One region of the Mesorhizobium sp. Mes31 genome, then DNA from elsewhere that is predicted to be linked to it. Evidence: predicted binding sites of a transcription regulator. Region 1 holds the regulator's gene; each other region holds the start of a gene.
The links. The regulator LexA, encoded in region 1, represses DNA repair genes until DNA is damaged. The targets are predictions, from matches to a motif close to TGTTCNNNNTGTGTTCNG.
Positions count from the first base shown of each region.

Region 2: a site for LexA is predicted at 6,362-6,379, ahead of recA (recombinase RecA). Genes of this name have one in related genera too.
Region 3: a site for LexA is predicted at 3,685-3,702, ahead of NR193_RS02750 (PA0069 family radical SAM protein). Genes of this name have one in related genera too.

Region 1 covers NZ_JALJRL010000013.1:52,716-60,798, reverse strand. The annotation lists gene NR193_RS21815 (AMP-binding protein) at 1-801, shown strand, start outside; gene kynA (tryptophan 2,3-dioxygenase) at 837-1,634, shown strand; gene kynU (kynureninase) at 1,639-2,886, opposite strand; gene NR193_RS21800 (GntR family transcriptional regulator) at 3,047-3,784, shown strand; gene lexA (transcriptional repressor LexA) at 4,165-4,905, shown strand; gene NR193_RS21790 (ComEC/Rec2 family competence protein) at 4,899-7,361, opposite strand; gene gltX (glutamate--tRNA ligase) at 7,463-8,083, shown strand, end outside.
Region 2 covers NZ_JALJRL010000005.1:212,986-221,068, reverse strand. The annotation lists gene NR193_RS11065 (RNA methyltransferase) at 1-161, opposite strand, end outside; gene NR193_RS11060 (NADP-dependent isocitrate dehydrogenase) at 378-1,589, shown strand; gene NR193_RS11055 (glutathione S-transferase family protein) at 1,602-2,228, shown strand; gene alaS (alanine--tRNA ligase) at 2,265-4,931, opposite strand; gene recA (recombinase RecA) at 5,207-6,304, opposite strand; gene NR193_RS11040 (carbohydrate kinase family protein) at 6,586-7,530, shown strand; gene NR193_RS11035 (pseudouridine-5'-phosphate glycosidase) at 7,606-8,083, shown strand, end outside.
Region 3 covers NZ_JALJRL010000002.1:17,342-25,424, forward strand. The annotation lists gene NR193_RS02730 (F0F1 ATP synthase subunit C) at 1-181, shown strand, start outside; gene NR193_RS02735 (F0F1 ATP synthase subunit B) at 260-859, shown strand; gene NR193_RS02740 (F0F1 ATP synthase subunit B) at 869-1,360, shown strand; gene NR193_RS02745 (ribonuclease HII) at 1,607-2,302, opposite strand; gene NR193_RS02750 (PA0069 family radical SAM protein) at 2,456-3,610, opposite strand; gene NR193_RS02755 (glycosyltransferase) at 3,761-4,288, shown strand; gene NR193_RS02760 (hypothetical protein) at 4,435-5,409, shown strand; gene NR193_RS02765 (GFA family protein) at 5,417-5,839, opposite strand; gene moaB (molybdenum cofactor biosynthesis protein B) at 5,982-6,536, opposite strand; gene NR193_RS02775 (4-(cytidine 5'-diphospho)-2-C-methyl-D-erythritol kinase) at 6,523-7,443, opposite strand; gene NR193_RS02780 (membrane protein) at 7,449-7,634, opposite strand; gene NR193_RS02785 (S49 family peptidase) at 7,776-8,083, opposite strand, start outside.

The sequences.
Region 1 (8,083 bases):
AACATGATCCACATCATCGAGACCTACAGAGCAACCATCTCCTTCACCGCGCCGACCGCCTACCGCGCCATGCTGAAAGCCATGGATGAGGGCGCCGACCTGTCATCGCTGCGCGTCGCCGTTTCGGCCGGCGAGACGTTGCCGGCTCCGGTTTTCGAAGAATGGACGCGAAAGACCGGCAAACCGATCCTCGACGGCATCGGCGCCACCGAAATGCTGCATATCTTTATCTCCAACCGCTTCGATGACATGAAGCCGGCGTCGACCGGCAAGCCCGTGGGTGGCTACGAGGCGCGCATCGTCGATGAGGAGATGCGCGAGCTGCCGCGCGGCGCGACTGGCAGGTTGGCGGTACGAGGGCCGACCGGTTGCCGCTACATGGCCGATACCAGGCAGAAGGACTATGTGCGCGACGGCTGGAACCTCACCGGCGACACCTTCACCCAGGATGAGGACGGCTTCTTCCATTTCGCCGCACGTTCCGACGACATGATCATCAGCGCCGGCTACAACATTGCCGGACCCGAGGTCGAGGCGGCGTTGCTGTCGCATCCCGATGTCGCCGAATGCGCGGTGATCGGCGCCGAGGATGCCGAACGCGGCCAGATCGTCGAGGCGCATGTCGTGCTGGTGCAAGGCGTGGCGCCTGATGCCTTGACCACCAAGCGCCTGCAGGACCATGTCAAGGCAACGATCGCCCCCTACAAATACCCGCGATCGGTGAAATTCATCGCCGCCTTGCCCAAGACCCAGACCGGCAAGATCCAGCGCTTCCGGCTGCGCACGGAGAAAATCAATTGAGCGAGCCATACGATCCAGCGTCAGAAGGCGCACAGATGTCGTTCAAGGAACGCATGTCCTACAGCGACTATCTGCACCTGGAGAAGGTGCTCGACGCGCAGACGCCGTTGTCGTCCGCGCATGACGAGATGCTGTTCATCATCCAGCACCAGACATCGGAATTGTGGATGAAGCTCGCTCTTCACGAGCTCGGCGCCGCGATCCGCTCCATCCGTGCGGACCGTCTCGAGCCGAGCTTCAAGATGCTGTCGCGCGTCGCCCGCATTTTCGAGCAGTTGAACAATGCCTGGGACGTACTGCGGACGATGACGCCCAGCGAATACACCGAGTTCCGTGACGCGCTCGGCCAGTCCTCGGGCTTCCAGTCCTGGCAGTATCGCGCCATCGAATTCACGGCCGGCAACCGCAACCCGGCCATGCTCGGCCCGCACAAGCACCGGCCGGACCTCAGCCGGAAGCTGGAGGCGATCCTCGCCGAGCCATCGCTCTACGACGAAGCGTTGCTGCTTTTGGCGCGCAACGGATTCGACATCGGCGCCGACGCCAGACGCACGGACTGGCGTGAGACACGCACCGAGAATGAAGAGGTTCTGGTGGCCTGGCAGACCGTCTACCGCGACCCGCAGCGCTACTGGATGTTCTATGAGCTGGCCGAAAAACTGGTCGACTTCGAGGATTATTTCCGCCGCTGGCGCTTCAACCACGTCACGACAGTCGAGCGCATCATCGGCATGAAGCGCGGCACCGGCGGCACGTCGGGCGCGTCCTATCTGAAGAAAATGCTCGAGGTCGTCCTGTTTCCGGAGCTCTGGACGGTTCGCACACGGCTTTGACTTTTCAGGTGACGGCCGTTTTGACCGCGAAGCGGGCATCCTGCCAGGCGCCGGTGCGCAGGATATCCTCCAGCACCTCGACCGCCTGCCAGACATCCCTGTAGCCGACATAGAGCGGTGTGAAGCCGAAGCGGATGGTCGACGGCGCGCGGAAATCGCCGATCACGCCACGCTCGATCAACGCCCGCATCACCTGGTAGCCATGCGGATGAAGGAACGACACCTGGCTGCCACGCTCCTTGCCGTTACGCGGACTTTCGAGTTCGAGGCCGAAGGCGCCGCATCTGGCTTCAACGAGCTGGATGAACAGCTCGGTCAACGCAATGCTTTTCTTGCGCACCGCCGCCATGTCGACCTCGTCCCAGAGGTCCAGCGCGCCCTTGAGCGCCCGCATCGACAATACCGGCTGCGTCCCGCACAGGAAACGGCGGATGCCGACGCCAGCCGCATAGCCCTGTTCGAAAGCGAAAGGCCGCGCATGGCCCCACCAGCCGCTGAGCGGCTGGTGGACATCGCCATGGTGGCGCTTTGCGGCGTAAATGAAGGCAGGCGAGCCCGGGCCGCCATTGAGGTACTTGTAGGTGCAGCCGACAGCGAAATCGGCATTGGCACCGTCGAGCTCGACCGGCAAGGCACCCGCCGTGTGGCAGAGGTCCCAGACGATCAGCGCGCCGGCTTGATGGGCCTTGCGCGTCAGCGCCGCCATGTCGCGCAACTGGCCGGATTTGTAATTGACGTGGTTGACCAGGACGACAGCGACGCGCTCATCGATCAGCTCTTCGATGGTTGGCGCATCGACGCCCTCGAGCTGCAGTACGGTGCCCGGTCGTGTCGATGCCACGCCTTCGGCCATATAGAGGTCGGTTGGAAAGCTGTCGCCCTCGGCGACGATGACCGACCGGTCTGGCCGCATGCCAAGCGCCGCATGAAGCACCTTGTAGATGTTGATCGAGGTCGTATCGCAGACCACCGTCTGGCCAGCCGCGGCGCCGATCAGGCGTCCGAGCTGGTCGCCGAGCGCGACCGGCATGTCGAACCAGCCGGCGGTGTTCCAGGCACGGATGAGATCCTGAGCCCATTCTTGTGTCGCGGCCTTCTGGATCTCGTTGAAGACGGCGGGTGAAGCGGCACCCAGCGAATTGCCGTCGAGATAGATCACCCCTTCCGGCAAGACGAAGCGATTGCGCATGGAGCCAAGCGGGTCAGCGGCATCCATCGCCTCGATTGCTGCGAGATCGGGAGTTGCATTCATGATCGATTGTCCTCCGCGCATAGGCGCGCCCAGATGAACACGACAGGTGAAATCGGCCAGCCGATCATGCGCAGCCGGCGGGACCGTGTCAAACATTATATATAATTTACGACACGGAAGGCTTTCATATATAATCCGAGCGTGCAGTCGTGGATGAGCAATGATGTTGGATGAAGGACACTCGAAGACGGAAGCGGCCTACAGGCTGCTACGTCGCGATATCCTCACGACCCGCCTGAGGCCCGGCGCGCCGCTCAAGCTCAGCACGCTGCGCAATGGCTATGGCATTGGCTGGACACCGTTGCGCGAAGCGCTGTCGCGACTGGAGGCCGAGCGCCTGGTGACTTCCATCAGCAATCGCGGCTTCGCCGTCGCTCCGGTCTCTCGCACCGAACTGGAAGATCTGTCACGCGCCAGGTTGGTGATTGAGCTGCCTCTGCTCCAGGAATCGATCGAGAAAGGCGGCCAAGAATGGGAAGATGCCGTCGTCACGGCCCACTACCGGCTGTCACGCTGCAAGACCGCGGTTGATGACCCTTCCGACGAAGTGGTCGACGAATGGGACGAAAAGCACGAGGCTTTCCACGCGGCGTTGCTCAGCGCGGCAACATCCCCCTGGCTGCTCAACTTCCAGTCCACCATCGCGGATCAATTGCGTCGCCATCACCGCTTCCTGGGCCTGGCGCCAACGTTGCGGGCGGCCACCGGCCTGCTGCATGGCTATGAGGAGGCCATGGAGGCGTTGCGCCAGGCCGTCGCGATCCAACATCACACCGCGCTCATGGAAGCTGCGCTGGATCGTGACATCGAACGCGCGAAAGCGCTGATGACCGCCCATATCGGTTATACGTTGCATGTCTATATCCATGCCGGCGACGACAGCACAAACACGCGGTAAGGTCGGCGAACCAAGGCAAAGCCAGCATTGGCATTTCTCGGGCAAGAGTTGGCGTTTTGGCTTCGTTTCGTTCACGGCGCGTGAACGATCGATGAAAGCGGGAAAGCCGCTTTTCGATGCCTGTCGGCGGCTGATGCCAAGCCTCGGCGCAGGCTGGTCCACAGGCCGTTAACCATAACAATTTCAACGCGTGCCAGTGCACGGCGGCGGCGGGCGGCCGGGGATCACGGCCCGCTGCGGAGCGCCAAATAATTTCAGCCGTCTTAACAAATTCACTAAACTTTAAACGGTTGCGGAACACAACTGGAACAGATAGTGTTTGTTCTGGGTTTGTTTTTCGATTCTGGTTCAAACCTTCGTTCAATGCCTTGGGGGCCGCCATGCTGACGCGCAAGCAACATGAACTGCTGATGTTCATCCATGAACGCCTCAAGGAAAGCGGCATTCCGCCCTCCTTCGACGAGATGAAGGAAGCGCTCGATCTCGCCTCAAAATCCGGAATTCATCGACTGATCACGGCGCTTGAGGAACGCGGCTTTATTCGCCGGCTACCGAACCGGGCGCGCGCTCTGGAAGTGTTGCGGCTGCCGGATTCGATCGCACCCGGCCTCAACGCGGCGCGCAAATTCTCGCCAAGCGTCATCCAGGGCAGCCTCGGTCAAGGCGGCGGCCTTGGCCGGCAGATCAAGCCGGCGTCTTCGCGCATGCCATCGGCCGGCAATGACGACGACGTGGTCTCCGCGGTGTCGATCCCGGTGATGGGTCGCATCGCCGCCGGCGTGCCGATCGACGCCATCCAGCACCAGACACATTCGATCTCCGTGCCGCCGGACATGATCATGGGTGGCGAGCACTATGCGCTGGAGGTCAAGGGCGATTCGATGATCGAGGCTGGCATCTTCGACGGCGATACGGTCATCATCCGCAATGCCGATACCGCAAGTCCGGGCGAGATTATCGTGGCACTGGTGGACGACGAGGAGGCGACGCTGAAGCGGTTTCGCCGCAAGGGTGCCTCGATTGCCCTCGAAGCCGCCAATCCGGCCTATGAAACACGCATTTTCGGACCAGACAGGGTCAAGGTGCAAGGCAAGCTCGTCGGGCTGATCAGGCGCTACTGATCAGGGCTGGTAACCGGCTTTTCAGGTTTGCGATAGGGTGGCAGGCCCCTCGCCTCGCGCGAAAATTTGCGCTGGGTGTGCCAGGGTCGATATGGCCTGTTTACAGCGAAGCTGACCGTTGCCGGCATGATTGCCGATCGGCGGTCGAAGAAGACGGCCGCACTGCCTTTGCGGGCGAGTTGCCGCTTGGTGATGACCAGAACCAGCGGATTGTGACAGGGATCATAGGCTGTCGCGTCATTGATGACGATCAACTCCGCGAAGCCGCAGGCCTTCCATGCATCCTTGCGGTCCTCGACTTGCGCAATGATCGCACCTGAAGGGTGCCTGGCGAGACATACGCCGGCGGTGCAGTAGAAGGGCGCTCCCGGTGGCAGTTCGGCGGAATCGGCGATGTCGAATTGTCCGTCTCCCTCGTCGAACACCTCCGGCACGACGATGGTTTCGGATGCCAGCGCGCGTTTCCAGTTGTCGACGGTGAATTCGTTCGGACGCGCCCGGCTGACCGCGAGTTCGCCGCCGCCGATCGGCAGCGCCACCAGCCTCGCGTCCTCCGAGATCAGCACATCAGGCGCGCGCGTATCCGAGACGGTCAACAGGCTGGCAAGCGCGAATGGCAGTGCCAAGAGCCTCAGCCATGTCGTCGCCATCGTCGCAATGATCAGGGCAATCGCCACCAACAGCACGGATTGCTCTGAAATCAACCCGACGGCATCGATCGGCGAGCGTTCCGAGATCCACGCGGACAAGGCGATCATCGCGGTCAGGCCTTTGCCCATCACATAGAGGAAGGGACCGTCGACGCCGAACGGCATCGCCAGCGCGCTGAGGACGGCGAAAGGCATCACAACCAGCGAGACGATCGGCATGATGGCCAGATTGGCGAACAAGCTGAGCGGCGACACGCGCTGGAAATGCCAGATGGCGAACAGCGCCGTCGCGCTGCCGGCGATGATGGAGGTCATGGCAAGGCCACCCATCGCCAGCAGGAATTTTCGCGTCAGGAAACTGGGCAACGACCGCTTCGGCGGCGGCGGTCTCGTTTTTCCCGCACGGTGATCCGACCAGCCGGCATAGGTACCGACCAGCGCCGCGGTCGCGGCGAACGACATCTGGAAGCTTGGGCCGACCACCTCATGCGGCGACACCACGATGACGGCGATCGCCGAGATCGCCAGATTTCGCATGGTCAGTGCCGCGCGATCGAACAGCACGGCAACCAGCATCACCGCCAGCATGATGAAGCTGCGCTCGGCGGCAACGACGACGCCCGAGATGATGAGATAGGCCGCAATCGAGAAAAGTGCTGCGGCTGCCGCGTATTTCTTGACCGGCCGGCGCGCGGAAAAATCTGGAAACAGAGCGAAGGCGCCGCGCAGCAGACCCATGATGGTGCCGGCGACCAGCGCCATATGCAGTCCGGAAATGGAAATGATGTGATAGATGCCGGTCCGCCGCATCGCTTCGTTGATTTCATCGGGAATGCCGGCGCGCACGCCGACGATCAGCGCGGCGGCGATCTCGCCTTCGGCGCCACCGATGCTGCCCCTGATATGGTCTGCAATGGCTTCGCGGGCATTTTCCACCGCCGAGGAAAGACGGGCGGCCAGCGGCATATCATCGTCATCTGCCGCGACGATCTTTGGATTGCCAAGGAAGAAGCCGCTGCCGCCTATGCCGGAGAAGTAGCTGTCGAAAGAAAAGTCGTAGCTGTTCGGGCGCACCGGGCCGGTCGGCGGCAACAGCTTGGCATAACCCGATATCAGCGAGCCGGCGGTCACTTCGGCCGGTATCTTGCGTGCCGAAAGCCGAACGCGTTCCGGCATATAGCGCAATTTCGGCCGGGCGGTCGACGTCACGTCGATGGTCACCCGGATACGGCCGCTCTCCATCTGGTCGAGCGAGACGACGCGGCCTGTCACTTGCGTCGAGATCTCCGAGCCCAGCATCTGAGTTCCGGCGCGCCACGTCTCGACCTTGCCTGCAAGAAAGCCCAGCGCGCACAACAATGCAGCCATGAAGCACAGATGGGTTTTCGGCCAGGGACGCGAGACAAGCGCACAGAGCCCCGCGAGGGCGACGACCGCGACGAGTTTTGCAAAGTCAGGCTCCATCGCCAGAGAAAAGTAGCCGATCGCTCCGCCAGCCAAGCAGACCGGCACCAGCAGGAAGGCAATGCCTCGGTCAAGTTCGAGGCCCGCCGCCGTGGCCACGCTATGGCGCAGGCGAGGCAGCGAAACCCGACGGAATTGCCGGTGCAGACGCACGATCGCGCCGGCCTCGGCAACCGGAACGGGGGTGGAGACATCCGCCTGTAACGGTTGGTCCCCGGGGCTCGGCACGGGGGGCAATGGCGACCGCAGCGAGGCCGGCGGAGGCGTCGCAAACAGGGACCGTTCGCTGACGCCAATGGCGGCGTCCTCGTCCTGATCCGAGCCCCAGCCTCGTCCAGCCATCGGGTCTGCCCCTTGCGCCCTCGACACCCTATGCTACATGAACGCGCAACGCGCGAAAGTCCGCGCATCCACACCTGCTTCAGCCGTTTCCCGAGAGTTCCATGCCCGACAAGGTCGTCACCCGTTTTGCCCCCTCGCCCACTGGCTTCCTGCACATCGGCGGAGCCCGCACGGCGCTGTTCAACTGGCTGTATGCAAAGCACACCAGCGGCATCATGCTGCTCCGCATCGAGGACACCGACAGGGAGCGTTCGACCGATGCTGCGACGGCGGCCATTCTCGACGGGCTTTCCTGGCTCGGTCTGACCTGGGACGGCGAGCCGGTGTCGCAGTTCGAGCGCGCGCCGCGCCACCGCGAGGTGGCTGAAGAACTCGTGCGCATGGGCAAGGCCTATTACAGCTACGAGACACCTGCCGAGTTGGAGGCGATGCGCGAGGCAGCACGCGCCAAGGGCCTGCCGCCGCGCTACAATGGCCAGTGGCGCGACCGCGCCCCTACCGAGGCGCCTGCAGGCGTCAAGGGCGCAATCCGCATCAAGGCGCCGACCGAAGGCGAGACCGTGGTGCACGACCGCGTGCAGGGCGAGGTGCGCTTTCCCAACAAGGATCTCGACGATTTCATCATCCTGCGCTCGGACGGCAATCCGACCTACATGCACGCCGTCGTCGTCGACGACCACGACATGGGTGTCACGCACATCATCCGTGGCGACGATCACCTG
Region 2 (8,083 bases), on a different contig from region 1:
CTCGGCCAACCGTCGCGTGGGTTGACCAGCCGCAGCTCGACCAAGCCGAAATTGGCCATGGCCCGTGCGACCATGCCGATGTTCTCGCCGAGTTGCGGCTCGACCAGGATGATGGCCGGACCGGCGGCGGGAGTGGTGGTGGTGTCTTCGGTGGCTGGCATGATTGTCAATGAACTGCTGTTTGCGGCATTTCAGCGTCCCCTGCCACATTCGGCCGCGAAAATGAAGCATTCGCAAATGATAGCGGCCACGGCCCCACATTCGTGACCGATCGCCGTTTGCGCGGCCAAAAACGCTTTGATATACGGGCGGGCATCCCCGGCCGAACGCCATGCGGGCAAGGCCGTCCCATATCCCAGCAACGAGGCATTCTTTCCATGGCGAAGATCAAGGTGGCGAACCCGGTCGTCGAACTCGACGGCGACGAGATGACCCGCATCATCTGGCAGTTCATCAAGGACAAGCTGATCCACCCTTATCTCGACCTCAAGCTCGAATATTACGACCTCAGCATCGAGCATCGTGACGCCACCAACGACCAGGTCACCATCGATTCGGCCAACGCCATCAAGAAATACGGCGTCGGCGTGAAATGCGCGACGATCACGCCCGACGAGCAGCGCGTCGAGGAATTCAAGCTGAAGAAGATGTGGAAGTCGCCGAACGGGACCATCCGCAACATCCTCGGCGGCACCATCTTCCGCGAGCCGATCATCATGAAAAACGTGCCGCGCCTGGTGCCTGGCTGGACCAAGCCGATCATCGTCGGCCGTCACGCCTTCGGCGACCAGTATCGCGCCACCGATTTCCGCTTCCCCGGCAAGGGCAAGCTGACGATCAAGTTCGTCGGCGAGGACGGCAAGGTGATCGAGCATGAGGTGTACGACGCGCCCGGCGCTGGTGTCGCCATGGCCATGTACAACCTCGACGAGTCGATCCGCGAATTCGCCCGCGCCTCGCTGAACTACGGCCTGCTGCGCAGCTACCCGGTCTATCTGTCGACCAAGAACACCATCCTCAAGGCCTATGACGGCCGCTTCAAGGACATTTTCCAGGAAGTCTACGAGGCCGAGTTCGAGGCCGAGTTCAAGGCGCGCAAGCTCTGGTACGAGCATCGTCTGATCGACGACATGGTGGCGTCCAGCCTGAAATGGTCGGGCGGCTATGTCTGGGCCTGCAAGAACTATGACGGCGACGTCCAGTCCGACACCGTGGCGCAAGGGTTTGGGTCGCTCGGCCTGATGACCTCGGTGCTGATGACGCCGGACGGCAAGACGGTGGAGGCCGAAGCCGCGCACGGCACCGTCACCCGCCACTATCGCCAGCACCAGAAGGGCGAGGAAACCTCGACCAATTCGATCGCCTCGATCTTCGCCTGGACACGCGGCCTGGCTCACCGCGCCAAGCTCGACGACAATGCCGAGCTGAAGCGCTTTGCCGAGACGCTGGAAAAGGTCTGCATCCAGACAGTCGAGTCCGGCTTCATGACCAAGGACCTGTCGCTGCTGATCGGCCCCGACCAGCCCTGGCTGTCGACCACCGGTTTCCTCGACAAGATCGACGAGAATTTGCAGAAGGCGATGGCCTGACAGGCAAACAAGATGGGCAAGCCCATCGTCTACGGGGCGGACTACAGCGTCTATGTGCGCATCGTCCGCCTCGTGCTCGCGGAGAAAGGCATCGACTACGAGCTCGTGCCGGTCGATGTCTTTGCCGCCGGGGGCGTTCCTGCCTGGTATTTCGAGCATCACCCGTTCGGCCGCATCCCGGCCTTCGAGCATGACGGCTTCCGCCTTTTCGAGACGAGCGCGATTGCCAGATATGTCGACGACGCGTTTGACGGCCCGGCGTTGCAGCCGAAGGACCCGCGTGCACGCGCAATGATGAACCAGATCATCGGCATGCTCGACGCCTATGCCTACCGATCCATGGTCTGGGATGTCGCCGTCGAGCGGCTGGAGAAAGAGGCGCCCGACGAGGCCCTGATCGCCGGCGGGCTTTCACAGGCAAGCACGGCCCTGCAGGCGCTCTCCTCGCTGAAAGCGCCGGGACCATGGTTGCTGGGCGACCAGCTGACGCTGGCCGATCTGCATGCGGCGCCGATCATCGGCTATTTCGTCAAGGTTTCGGACGGGCAAAAGCTGCTGGCCGAATTTCCCGAGATCCAGGGCTGGTGGGCCCGCATCGCGGCACGGCCGAGCTTTGCCCGCACGCAGAAGGCCGACTGACGGCAAAGGCCCGGTCGTTGGACCCTTGCTATCTGATCAGGCGGCTTCGAGCGCCGCCTTCACAGCCGCAATCGCGTCGTTGGCCTTCGACGCATCGGGACCGCCGGCCTGGGCCATGTCAGGCCGCCCGCCGCCGCCCTGCCCGCCCAATGCGGCGGAGGCCACGCGCACCAGATCGACGGCGCTGAAGCGGCCGACAAGATCGTCGGTGACAGCGACCACGACGCTCGCCTTGTTGTCTTCGCCAGCGCCGACGAAGACGACGACGCCGGAGCCGAGAGACGTCTTGCCGGCATCAGCCAACGGCTTCAAATCCTTTGGCGAGACGCCGGAAACCGCCTTGCCGAGGAAACCGACGCCTGCCACGGTCTCGTTTTCCGACGGAGCGCCCGCCGCGGCACCACCGCCCAGCGCCAGTTTCTTGCGCGCCTCGGTCAGTTCCTTCTCGAGCTTCTTGCGCTCGTCGAGCAGCGCCTCGACACGCGCCGGCACGTCGGCCGGCGAAATCTTCAGCGTCGCGGCAACAGTCTTCAGGCGCCGATCCTGCTCGTCGAGATGCTTGCGTGCGGCCTCCCCGGTCAATGCCTCGATGCGGCGCACGCCGGCGGCAACCGCGCTGTCCGACACGACACGCACCAGACCGATATCGCCGGTCGCCCTGACATGCGTGCCGCCGCAGAGCTCGACCGAATAGGGCCGGTTCGCCTTGGCGCCATGCAGGCCGGTGCCCATCGACACGACACGCACTTCATCGCCGTACTTCTCACCGAACAGCGCCATGGCGCCTTCGGCGATGGCGTCGTCGACCGACATCAGGCGCGTGGACACCGGGCTGTTCTGCACGACGATCTCGTTGGCCATGCGCTCGACTTCTTCGAGTTCCTCGGCCGAGATTGGCTTGTTGTGCGAAATGTCGAAGCGCAGGCGCTCTGGCGCGACCAGCGAGCCCTTCTGCGCGACATGGCTGCCGAGCACCTCGCGTAGCGCCTCGTGGATCAGATGCGTCGCCGAATGGTTGGCGCGCAGTCTGGTGCGGCGCGCATGGTCGACTTTCAACTCGACGGCCGCGCCGGTCTTGGCCGTACCGCTGGCCACCTTGCCGATATGGACGAACAGCCCATCCGCCTTCTTCTGCGTATCGGAGATATCGATCGAGAAGCCTTCGCCCGAAATGACGCCGGTGTCGCCCATCTGGCCACCGGACTCGCCATAGAACGGTGTCTGGTTGACGACCACGGCAACCGCCTCGCCCTTGGTGGCGCTATCGACGGTCTTGCCGTCCCTGACAAGGGCCTGGATGAGGCCTTCCGCCTGCTCGGTCTCGTAGCCGAGGAACTCGGTGGCGCCCGCCTGCTCGCGCACCGGGAACCAGACCCTCTCGGTGGCCGCGTCGCCGGAGCCTGCCCAATGAGCGCGCGCCTCGGCCCTCTGCCGCTCCATCGCATCGGTGAAGCCGGCAAGATTGACCGAGATGTTGCGCTGGCGCAGCGCATCCTGCGTCAGATCGAGCGGGAATCCGTAAGTGTCGTAGAGCTTGAAGGCCGTTTCGCCATCCAGCATGTCGCCGGCATTCAGCTTTTCCGTAGCCTCCGAAAGCAGGCCGAGGCCCCGCACCAGCGTCTTGCGGAACCTGGTTTCCTCGAGCTTCAGCGTCTCGGTGATCAACTGTTCGCCGCGCACCAGTTCCGGATACGCCTGGCCCATCTCGCGCACCAGCGCCGGCACCAGGCGCCACATCAGCGGATCACGGGAGCCAAGCAACTGCGCATGGCGCATGGCGCGCCGCATGATGCGGCGCAGGACATAGCCACGGCCTTCGTTCGACGGCAGCACGCCGTCGGCCACCAGGAAAGAGGACGAGCGCAGATGGTCCGCGATGACGCGGAACGACGCAACGGTCTCCTTGTCGGGACCATGCCCGATCGCCGACGACGCCGCATCGATCAGATGACGGAACAGATCGGTTTCGAAGACGCTTTCCACCCCTTGCAGGATAGACGCCATGCGCTCCAGGCCCATGCCGGTGTCGATCGACGGGCGCGGCAGATCGATGCGCTCCTCCTTCGTCACCTGCTCATATTGCATGAACACCAGGTTCCAGAATTCGAGGAAACGATCACCGTCCTCCTCCGGACTGCCGGGAGGGCCGCCCCAGATGTGCTCGCCCCGGTCAATGAAGATTTCCGAGCACGGCCCGCACGGTCCGGTGTCGCCCATCGCCCAGAAATTGTCCGAGGTCGCAATGCGAATGATGCGATCGTCGGAAAAACCGGCGATCTTCTTCCAGAAGCCGGCCGCTTCGTCGTCCGTATGATAGACAGTGACCAGCAGCTTGTCCTTGTTCAACCCGAATTCCTTGGTGATCAGGTTCCAGGCCAGCTCGATCGCACGCTCCTTGAAGTAGTCGCCGAAGGAGAAATTGCCGAGCATCTCGAAGAAGGTCAGATGGCGCGCGGTATAGCCGACATTGTCGAGGTCGTTGTGCTTGCCACCGGCGCGAACGCTCTTCTGGGCGGTCGAGGCGCGCGAATAGGGCCGCTTCTCAAGGCCGGTGAAGACGTTCTTGAACTGCACCATGCCGGCGTTGGTGAACATCAGCGTCGGATCGTTGCGCGGCACCAGCGGGCTCGACGCGACGATCTCGTGACCCTCCTTGCGGAAATAGTCGAGAAATGTCGACCGGATATCGTTCACGCCACTCATGAATGCTGCCTTTTCGAGAGAACCGCCGGTCGGCCCGGCGGAAAATAGACTTTGTCCTTGGAAGATGGACTTGGCCTTTTAACGTTCGCACCGCAGCCTGTCCAGAAACACGGAATTGGTCCAAATCGCGGCCTTGCCGAGTGTCCGGACCGGCTTGGCTGATCGCCAAAACGCAAAACCGCCGACCCAGGGGCCGGCGGTTCGAAACGCATGATACGCAAACTCAAACTGGGGTACGCGAACTCAGGCTGGAGCCCTGACGGGCCATGCTCGTCCTACATCGCGCCGGCTTCATCCTCGAAACCGTCGTCACCGCCCTCGGAGCCACCATTCTCGAGGAATTTCTCGGCGATCAGCCCGGCATTCTGCCTGAGCGCCAGTTCGATCTCACGCGCCGTGTCGGGATTGTCGCGCAGGAACAGTTTTGCATTCTCGCGACCCTGGCCGAGACGCTGCGAATTGTAGGAGAACCAGGCGCCCGACTTCTCGACAACGCCGGCCTTGACGCCAAGATCGACCAGTTCGCCGGTCTTGGACACGCCCTCGCCATACATGATGTCGAACTCGACCACCTTGAAGGGCGGCGCCAGCTTGTTCTTGACCACCTTGACGCGGGTCTGGTTGCCGACGACCTCGTCGCGGTCCTTGACCGAGCCAATGCGGCGGATGTCGAGGCGCACCGAAGCATAGAATTTCAGCGCGTTGCCGCCGGTCGTGGTCTCGGGCGAACCGAACATGACGCCGATCTTCATGCGGATCTGGTTGATGAAGATGACCATGGTGTTGGAGCGCGAGATCGATGCCGTCAGCTTGCGCAGCGCCTGGCTCATCAGCCGGGCCTGCAGGCCGGGCAGCGAATCGCCCATCTCGCCTTCGATTTCAGCGCGAGGCGTCAGCGCCGCGACCGAATCGACCACCAGCACGTCGATGGCGCCGGAACGCACCAGCGTGTCGCAGATTTCCAGCGCCTGCTCACCGGTGTCGGGCTGCGAGATCAGAAGGTTCTCGAGATCGACGCCCAGCTTGCGCGCATAGACCGGGTCCAGCGCATGCTCGGCATCGACGAAGGCGCAGATGCCGCCCTTCTTCTGCGCTTCCGCCACAGTGTGCAGGGCGAGCGTCGTCTTGCCCGAGCTTTCCGGCCCGTAGATCTCGATGATACGGCCGCGCGGCAGGCCACCGACGCCAAGCGCGATGTCGAGGCCAAGCGAGCCGGTCGGCACCGTTTCGATCTCGACGACCTGCTCGTTCGCGCCGAGCCGCATGATCGAGCCCTTGCCGAAAGCCCGCTCGATTTGCGACAGCGCCGCATCAAGAGCCTTTGATTTGTCCACCGCTTTGTCCTCTACCAGCCGCAAAGAATTCTGAGCCATGATACATCACCCCTTGGTCGTCAATGAAGGCCGGACAATCCGTAATCCCTGCCATTTTGTACCTTTTTTGTTCTCGTTTGGCAAGAGGCCTCAAATATCTGAAAAACAACCGATATCCAGATTTGTTCTTTTTTCGTCCCAGGAACTCGAGCAGGAATGCGTCGCGCATTGGGCCAGGCAGCTCGGTTGTTTCGATCCGCCGAATCGCTGCCTTGCATGCGAAGCTCCATCACGCAGCCTAGCGCTTGTGCGGCTGGAATAACAAAGGTCATATCGCCGGCATGGTGAAATCTCCAAGAATTCTGGCGGTGGGCGGTGCCCATATCGACCGGCGCGGCCAGGTTTCGGGCGCTTACGTGCCCGCCGCCTCCAATCCGGGCACGATGCGCGAGGATGTCGGCGGCGGCGTCTTCAACGCATTGCGCAGTCTGGTGCGGCGCGGAGTCTCCGCCTCGCTGCTGTCGCTGCGTGGCGGCGATGCCGCCGCCGATACCGTCTCGCGAGCCATCGCGGAAGCAGGCATCGCCGACCTGTCCGCCGTGTTCCTCGATCGGACGACGCCGAGCTACACGGCGCTGATCGACCGCGATGGCGAACTGATCGTCGGTTTTGCCGACATGGCCCTCTATGACCTGGCGTTTCCCAAGCAGATTCGTCGTTCCAAGGTGCGAGAGGTGATCGCGGCCGCCGATGCCATTCTGTGCGACGCCAATCTGCCTTCGGCGGCACTGGAACGGCTGGTTTTGCTTGCCGCCGGCAAGCCCGTGTTCGCCATCGCCATTTCGCCGGCCAAGATCGTGCGCTTGAAATCGGTCCTCGGCCGTCTGGCTGTCGTCTTCATGAACCAGCGCGAAGCCGTCGCCTTGGCTGGCCTGGACGGTACGGCGTCCCGGCAAGACATCGTTGATGGCCTGAAACGCGCCGGCCTTTCCAGCGCGGTGGTGACGGCGGGCGGCGGCCCGGTGCTGGGTTTCGACCAGGATGGCACCTTTGCCGTCATGCCGCCCGCGCCCAGGAAGGTGACGGATGTCACCGGCGCCGGCGATGCGCTGGCGGGCGCAACCGTCGCTGCCCTGCTGCGCGGCACGCCGTTGCGCGGGGCGTTGCGCGAGGGCGTCGCAGCGGCGACGCTGGCCATCGAAAGCGCCGACGCCGTTCCCGATTTCACTGCGGCGACCTTCTCAGAGGCGCTGGCTCTTGTGCCGGATGCGCAGGAAGTGGCATGAGACCGGCAAATTCATAGTGCCGGAGTGCCGCTCGCGCGTCCCGATGGATCGCCGCACTCCGGGTTGGAGATCAAGATGACCCCAGAGACCGCCCGCCCCTTCATCGATATTCATGCGCCGGTGGCGCAAGCCTTGGCTGCTGGCCGGCCGGTGGTGGCGCTGGAAAGCACCATCATCACCCACGGCATGCCCTACCCCGACAATGGCGCGATGGCGGCGGACGTCGAAAAGATCATCACCGATGGCGGCGCCGTGCCGGCGACGATCGCCGTGGTTGCCGGCCGCATCAAGATCGGGCTTTCGGACGGTGAGCGCGAATCGCTCGCCATGACCGGCGATGCCATGAAGCTGTCGCGCGCCGACCTCGGCTTTGCCGTCGCGCAAGGGCGCACCGGCGGCACCACGGTCGCCGCCACAATGATCGCTGCGCATATGGTCGGCATCAAGGTGTTCGCCACCGGCGGCATCGGCGGCGTGCACAAGGGCGCCGAAAAGAGTTTTGACATTTCCGCCGATCTCGACGAGTTGGCGCGCACGCCAGTCATCGTCGTAT
Region 3 (8,083 bases), on a different contig from region 1:
CCTGGGCATGGGTGGCGCGGGCATTGGCCTCGGCAACATCTTCGGCAGCTACCTCGCGGGCGCTCTGCGCAACCCGTCGGCTGCTGATGGCCAGTTCGGCCGTCTGATCTTCGGCTTCGCCGTGACCGAAGCTCTGGGCATCTTCTCGCTTCTCATCGCGCTTCTGGCCCTGTTCGGCTGAGCCCCTCTTTGGCTAAGCCATGAGAAGATTGGACAGGCCAGCCGCGAAAGCGGCGGGCTTGAATTTCGGGGATAGTCCATGTTCGTGACATCTGCCTTCGCGCAAGAGTCCGCGCCTGCCGCCGATACCAGCCACGCTGCGACGGAAGGCGACACGCATTCCGGCACCAGCGTGCCTGCTGAAGCGCACGGCACGTTTCCGCCATTCGATCCTGCGACGTTCCCGTCGCAGCTTCTGTGGCTGGCGATCACTTTCGGGCTGTTCTATCTCTTCCTGAAGCGGGTGGTGATGCCGCGTGTTGGGGGCATCATCGATGTCCGTAACGATCGCATCACGCAGGATCTCGACCAGGCAGCCAAGTTGAAGGGCGAGGCCGACGCCGCTGTTGCTGCTTACGAGCAGGAACTGGCGGAAGCCAAGACCAATGCCAACGCGATCGGCCAGCAGGCCAACGATGCGGCGAAGGCCGAAGCCGAGACCGCACGCAAGAAGGTCGAGGCAGCGCTTGACCAGAAGCTTGGCGAGGCCGAGGCGCGTATTGCTTCCATCAAGGCCAATGCCATGAAGGAGGTCGGCACCATCGCCGAGGACACCGCTTCGGCGATCGTCGAGGCACTGGTCGGCGGCAAGGCCAGCAAGGCCGAGATCGCGGCCGCGGTCAAATCCGTGGCCCGGTAGGAGCGCATCATGGACGCCACATCTCTCGCAACGCTTTGGGCAACGGTAGCCCTCGTCATCTTCCTGGGCGTTGCCGTCTACATCAAGGTGCCTGGCCTGATCGCCAAGGCGCTCGACGCCCGCGCCGCCAGGATCAGCAATGAGCTTGATGAAGCGCGCCGGCTGCGTGAGGAGGCCCAGCAACTGCTTGGCCAGTATCAGCGCAAGCGCAAGGAAGCAGAGCAGGAGGCCGCCGACATCGTCGCGGCTGCCAAGCGTGAAGCCGACATGCTTGCGTCGGATGCGCACAAGAAGACCGAGGATTATGTTGCCCGGCGTACAGCACTTGCCGAGCAGAAGATCGGTCAGGCCGAGCGTGACGCGATCGCTGAAGTCCGCGCCAGCGCCGTCGATATCGCTGTCGAGGCTGCGCGCACCCTGCTGGCCGGCAAGATCGACGCCAAGGCCGGTGCTGACCTCTTCAAGGCATCGCTTGCGGATGTGAAGTCGAAGCTGAACTGAGCTGAAACGTCTGGAAATTTGAGAAAGCCGCCCGGGAAACTTGGCGGCTTTTTTGTTGTGGCTCTCGCTTCGTCATCCCAGGGCGGAGCAGGAGCGAAGCGAAGTCGCGGAGGGCCCTGGGATCCAGGCCGTGATCTCGGAGCGCTATTGCCGTGCAGAAATTCCGATCTGCGGCATCCGGTGGCCAAGGTCACGAAATGGTTCCTCGGGTCAAGCCTGAGGAGACGAAGACGCGTGCCGGACCGATCAATCAAGCCCGGCCAGGCTCTCGTCTTCCGCCACCTCGGTGCCGCCCAGCCTGAACGGCGCGAAGGACACGCGGTGCAGCCGCGCGATAGGCCCATGCGCCTCGATCGCCGTGCGATGGCGGACCGTGGCGTAGCCCATGTGGACCTCGAACCCATAGCGATCGTGGTGGTTGCCGCAACCGCACATCATTCTGTCACGCATCACCTTGGCGACGATCGAGGCGGCGGCGATCGATTGCGAACGCTGGTCGCCCTTGATCAGCGCCCGCCCCGCGCAAGGCAGGCCCGGTGGCACGTCGCGCCCGTCGGCGAGCGCGAGCTTCGGCTGAACAGGCAGGCCGACCAGCGCACGGCGCATGGCCTCCAGGCTGGCCTTGAGGATGTTGCTGCCGTCGATGCCCTCGGCGCTGATGGACGCCATCGAAACGCCCAGCGCGGAACCGAGAATTCGCAGGAACAGCGCCTCGCGCTGCAAGTGGCTGAGGCGCTTGGAATCGTCGAGCCCGTCTGGAATGTTGGCGGGGTCGAGCACCACCGCCGCGGCGACCACTGGCCCCGCCAAGGGGCCGCGGCCGGCCTCATCCATCCCGGCCACTGGCCACAGTCCGTCGGCCATCGCCTTCGTCTCGAAGGAGAAATCGGGCTTCTCGACGATTTCGAAGAGAAGCGGAGAATCGGAACGCGCGCGAGCCATGTTGCGGCGAGGTTCGCATCGGCTCCGATTCTCCGCAAGCCCCTCCGGGTCGGGTGGGGCGCCGGACCGGGAGGGCACCGTCTGCAGGCCGGGGCAGGCCGGACGGGATTCTTGTGCTGCGGCAGATCAAACCGCCGCAGTGAATGGAACTGCTCAAAGCAGCGTCAGCTGCAGCTGGTCCTTTCCGGCGGAAACGAACTGGTCGGTCCGAAGCGCACGCCGTTCGACATTGAGGCCAAGCCGCTTGGCGGTGATCTCGAAACGCCGGCCGATCTGCCAGGCATAGGGACCGGCACCCTTCATGCGCTTGCCCCATTCCGAATCATAATCCTTGCCATCACGCATCGAACGGATCAGCGACATCACGTGGCGGTAGCGGTCGGGATAGTGGCGCAGCAGCCAGTCCTTGAAGATCGGGCTCACCTCCAGCGGCAGGCGCAGGATGACATAGCCCGCCTCGCGCGCGCCGGCCGCGCGTGCCGAATCGAGGATGCGTTCCATCTCGGGGTCGGTCAGGCCGGGGATGATCGGCGCCACCATCACCGAAGCCGGAATGCCGGCATCCGAAAGCTGCCGGATTGCCTCCAGCCGCTTGGTCGGCGTCGATGCGCGCGGCTCCATCGTTCTGGCCAGCATGCGGTCGAGCGTCGTCACCGACAGCGCCACCTTGGCCAGCCCACGCTCGGCCATGCGCGAAAGAATATCGATGTCGCGCGTCACCAAGGCGGACTTGGTGACGATGCCGACCGGATGGCCGCGTGCTTCCAGCACCTCGAGGATCTCGCGCATGATCCGGTACTGCTTCTCGATCGGCTGGTAGGGGTCGGTGTTGGTGCCGATGGCGATGGTGCGCGGCTGATAGCCGTCCTTCGACAGCTCCTTGTCGAGCAAGCGCGCCGCATCCGGCTTGGCGAACAACTTGGATTCGAAATCCAGACCCGGCGATAGGCCCATGAAACTGTGCGTCGGCCGGGCAAAGCAATAGACGCAGCCGTGCTCGCAGCCGCGATAGGGGTTGATGGAACGGTCGAAGGAAATGTCGGGCGATTCGTTGCGGGTGATGATGGTGCGCGGCTTCTCGACCTGCACTTCGGTCTTGAAGGGCGGCAGTTCCTCCAGCGAATTCCAGCCGTCATCGAAGACATGCCGGCTGACCGGCTCGAAGCGCCCGGAAGGATTGATGCCCGCCGACCTGCCGCGATTGCGGTCCGGACGGACACGCATGCCGCTCTGCTCGATCATTGCATTGGCCATCTCGGCTCGTCCTGCCCCGAAAGCTGCAATGTCGGCGCGCACGATCTGTTCCATTTTCGCCCGCTCCCAGGGACTGTCCATGTTGTGTCGAATCGCTCGTGTCATGAAATTATTCCTATTTTGCCGATGAGAACAAAGCAAGAACTTTTTATGGTGCGGCGCAAGAACTGGCGCTGTGCGCCGCTTTCCGCTATTCGGCTAATGATGCTCAGCGTTCTCATAGAAACCCGAAATGACGAGGAGGCTCTCGCCCGCACGCTCGCCTCGCTGATTGGCGGCGCCGTCGAGGGCGTGGTGCGCGAAGTCATCGTCTGCGACACGGGTTCGACCGACCAGACGCATCGTGTCGCCGAGCATGCCGGCTGCCAGTATGTCGCGAGCGGCGGTGTCGTTGCGGGCATCCGGCAAGCCAAGGGTGACTGGCTGTTGCTGCTGGAGCCCGGTGCGCGGCTGGTGGAGGGCTGGATCGACGAGGTCGTTGCCCACACGGCGAGGCAAACCATGGCGGCGCGATTCTCCCGGGCGCGCGGCAGCCGCGTGCCATTCCTGGCCCGGGTCTTTTCGGGAAACCGCGCTTTGGCCGACGGATTGGTGATCGGCAAGCAGCAGGCCGCCGCCGCGGCCAAGAGTGCTGGCAGCGCCGAGGCCATCGCGCGCGGCCGCGCGACAAAGCGGCTCGACGCCGAGATCTGGGTGGCGCCGCCGAAGCAAGAGCACCGCACCCCGAAGTGATTTTTTTGCAGGTGCTCTCTCCATTGTGCATTGCACAAAATCTGACGCGGGATTAGCCTCCAGTCGAGGTGGGTGAATTGGGTTTGGGTCATGTCGAGTGCTGAGCGCCGATGCGTATCGGTGCCGCTCTCATAGCCGAGGATCCGATGAACCTTTCGACGTCAGACAAATCCGGCGCTGCCAGTCTCGAGGCAATCGCGCGCAGTGGCAGCCTGCTGCGCCGCATCGCCGTGCGCATTCCGACCTATTTGACGGATCTGCGCGAGAACCCAGCCTGGCTGCCGATGTTCGTTCTGGCCCGCACAATGCCAGGGCGCCGGATGCACTGGCTGGGCGCAAAGCGCGCCCGTCCGGCCGACAATGCAGCGGATACGATGTTCGCCGGCATCGAGCGCGCCGCGGTGGTCGAAGCGCTGCGCTCCGACGGGCTGTTTTCAGGCCTGGTCCTGCCGCCGGCGATCCACGAAGAGATCGCGGATTTCGCCCAGCGCACGCCTTGTTTCGGTAATTTCGATCGCCGTCTCGAATTCATGCCGGGCGAGCATGCCGAGGCCGAGAAGCGCTTTGGCCGCTCGCTGCTCAGCGGCCATTATTTCGAACGCACACTCGACTGCGGTGCAGCGCTCGCCATCCAGCGCGATCCGCTGCTTCTCGACATCGCCGCGCATTATCTCGGCGGCCAGGCAAGACTGATCACGACGCGCGTCTGGTGGAGCTTTCCGACCGGCAAGGCCTCGGACGCCGACAAGAACCTTGCCTCGCTCGGTAAGTACCATTTCGACCTCGACGATTGGCGCATGCTGAAATTCTTCTTCTATCTCAAGCCCGTCGACGCCGACACTGGTCCGCATGTCTATGTCCGGGGCAGCCACAACCGCCGCGCCCTCAAGCATCAGCTCACCTTGCTGGTTGGCCATCCCGCGCAGGACGTTCTGGACGTCTACGGGGAGCATAGTCCGGTGACGCTGACCGGCGAAGCGGGCCTCGGCTTCGTCGAGGACCCGTTCGGTTTCCACATGGGCACAGTGCCGGCGCGCACGCCGCGGCTGATGATGGAGGTCGGCTTCGGCGTATCGCCGCCGTCACGCCGGCGGTTTCATGGAGAACCTGTCATCCGCTGAAAGAGAACTATTCGAAGCTTACTTCGACAGGCATCCAGCGCGCGCGGCGCCTGGCTTGTCGCTGCGCTTTGCTTTCCGCGTCGAAATCCGCAGGGATCGGCTTCTGATTGAACTGCTTTTGGTCGTCCAGGGCATTGATGATGACGATCGCCCTGGCGTCGTCGTCTGCTGTGATCGCGGCGACATAGACGCCGCATTCCCCGCAGATCAAATAGTCGGCCGTGCTCAGTCCGAACCGGTATCTGCGCAATCGCGCGCTGTCCTTGACCGAGATGATCAGCCTGCCGTCCGGGTCGGCAACGGCGCGCGAACCATGTTTGACACAGAACGAGCATTGGCAGGCGCGAACTTCGATTTGCGACAGGTCGAGCTCGGTCTCGAATGTCAGGCAAATGTTGCCGCAATGGCATCCGCCAGTATGCATGGTCATCGTATCTGCCTTGTCGTGAACGGCGATGATCGCCTTCAGGGCAAGATACTTTTCCGGGATCGGGTGCGGAATGGCGTTTCGAAGGCGTCGGTGCCGTTCTGCCTGGCAAACGCGACGCGAAACCGGTGCTTTGCCTCGGCTTTTACGGAGCCGATTTTCCGCGCCGCAGATGCTCGTCGAGGCGCGGCATGATCTCGACGAAGTTGCACGGCATGTGCCGGTAATCGAGTTGTGCTTTCAGGATGCCGTCCCAGGCGTCCTTGCAGGCGCCGGGCGAGCCCGGCAGCACGAAGACGAAGGTGGCGTTGACGACGCCGCCGGTGGCCCGGCTCTGGATCGTCGAGGTGCCGATCTTGTCGTAGGAGATGCGGTGGAACACTTCCGAAAAGCCATCCATGCGTTTTTCGAAGATCGGCTCCAGCGCTTCCGGCGTCACGTCGCGCCCGGTGAACCCGGTGCCGCCGGTGGTGATCACGACATCGATGGTCTTGTCTTTCGACCAGCCGAGCACCTTGTCGCGGATTTTTTCGCGGTCATCGGTGACGATATCGCGGGCGGCAAGCATATGGCCGGCTTCAGTGATGCGATCGGCCAGCACCTGGCCGGATTTGTCGTCGGCAAGGCCGCGTGTGTCCGACACGGTCAGCACCGCGATACGCACGGGAATGAAGGAACGGCTCTCGTCAATTCTGGCCATCAGCTCCCTCCGATGCAATGCTGCGCGTCGCCGCGACGAACCAGTCGGGCTGGCGGGTGCGGATCTCGGCGGCCGCGCGCTTGGCGACATTGCCGGTCTCGAACAGGCCAAAGCATGTCGCGCCCGATCCGGACATGCGCGAAAAACCCGATCCGGCCTTGTTCAGGCAGGAAAGCGCCCTGCCTATGGCGGGCTGGATGGCAAGGGCTGCCGGCTCGAGATCGTTGCGGGTGACCTCCAGCCAGTTGCGCAGGCTGTGAAAATCGATGATGCGCGGCAGCGGCGGCAGGCCTTCATTGTCGCGCTTCGACAGCGCGTTGAATATTTCGGCCGTCGAGACCGGTGTGCCTGGATTGACCAGCACCAGCCCAAGCGCCGAAAAGTCCGGCACCATCGATAGTTCGTCGCCAATGCCGCGCGCGACCAGCGGCTTTGCCGCCAGGCACATCGGCACGTCGGCGCCAAGCGAGAGGCCGATCCGCGCCAGCTCGGCGCCATCGATGTCCAGGGCCCAGGTCTCCGCCAGCCCGCGCAGCACCGCTGCCGCGTCGCTCGAGCCGCCGCCGACGCCGGAGGCGACCGGCAGGTTCTTTTCGAGCCTGAGGGCGACCGGTGGGGTTCTCTGCGGACCGGCCGCCCTGCGCAGGGCATCGCGGGCCTTGAGCACCAGATTGCTGGCGTCGAGAGGAACCGTCGGCGCGTAGCGGCCAGACACGGTGAAATCATCGCTGTCGGCGAGCGCGATCTCGACCCGGTCGCCAAAACGCGTGAACACCGCCAGGCTCTCGATCAGATGATAACCGTCCGGGCGCCTGCCTGTGACATGCAGGGCAAGATTGATCTTGGCATGCGCCGGCCAAGTGCGCGCACCGATGGCGGTGTCCGCAGCGTCTGATGTATGCGGGATGATGCTCAGTCCTTGGCCAGCCGGTATTCGCCGGTCTTCGGATCCTTCACCAGCGTTCCCATCGCGCCGTTCGCCGCCTGCTTCTCGGTGCGTCGCACCTTGGCCGTCACGCGTTCGGCTTCCCGCACGAAGGTGCGGTAGCCGAAATAGGCGGCGACACCAACGACGGTGAAGAAAATGATCTGCGGCATGTCAAAACTCCTCCCACGCTGGGCCGGCAAAGGCGGCCGGTCGGGTCGGTTGATGCATGTCGCCCAAAAGTGGATCCGGTTTTTGGGAAAACGACAGGCACAAGACTTCAGGCACTCATGCTAGACGGTTTTGCCCGGTTTTCAAAGCCCGAAGCGAGCCCACAGCGCGCGCTCTTCCGCCGCATCGATGACGCCGCTGGCGGCAGCCGCGGCAATATCGGGCGCCGAGAAGCCCTTGCTCGAGCCAAACAGGCCGAAGCGGCTGAGGAAACCGCGCGGCGCCGTGATCAGCCTGAGCTGGGTTTTCGATCCGAAACGTGTTTTCAGCACGGTGCGCATGTCGCCGAGCGCATCGACCAGGCCGAGCTCAAGGCCTTTCTTGCCGGTCCAGAACAGGCCGGTGAACAGGTCCGGATCGTCTTTCAGCTTCGTACCGCGCCGCTCCTTGA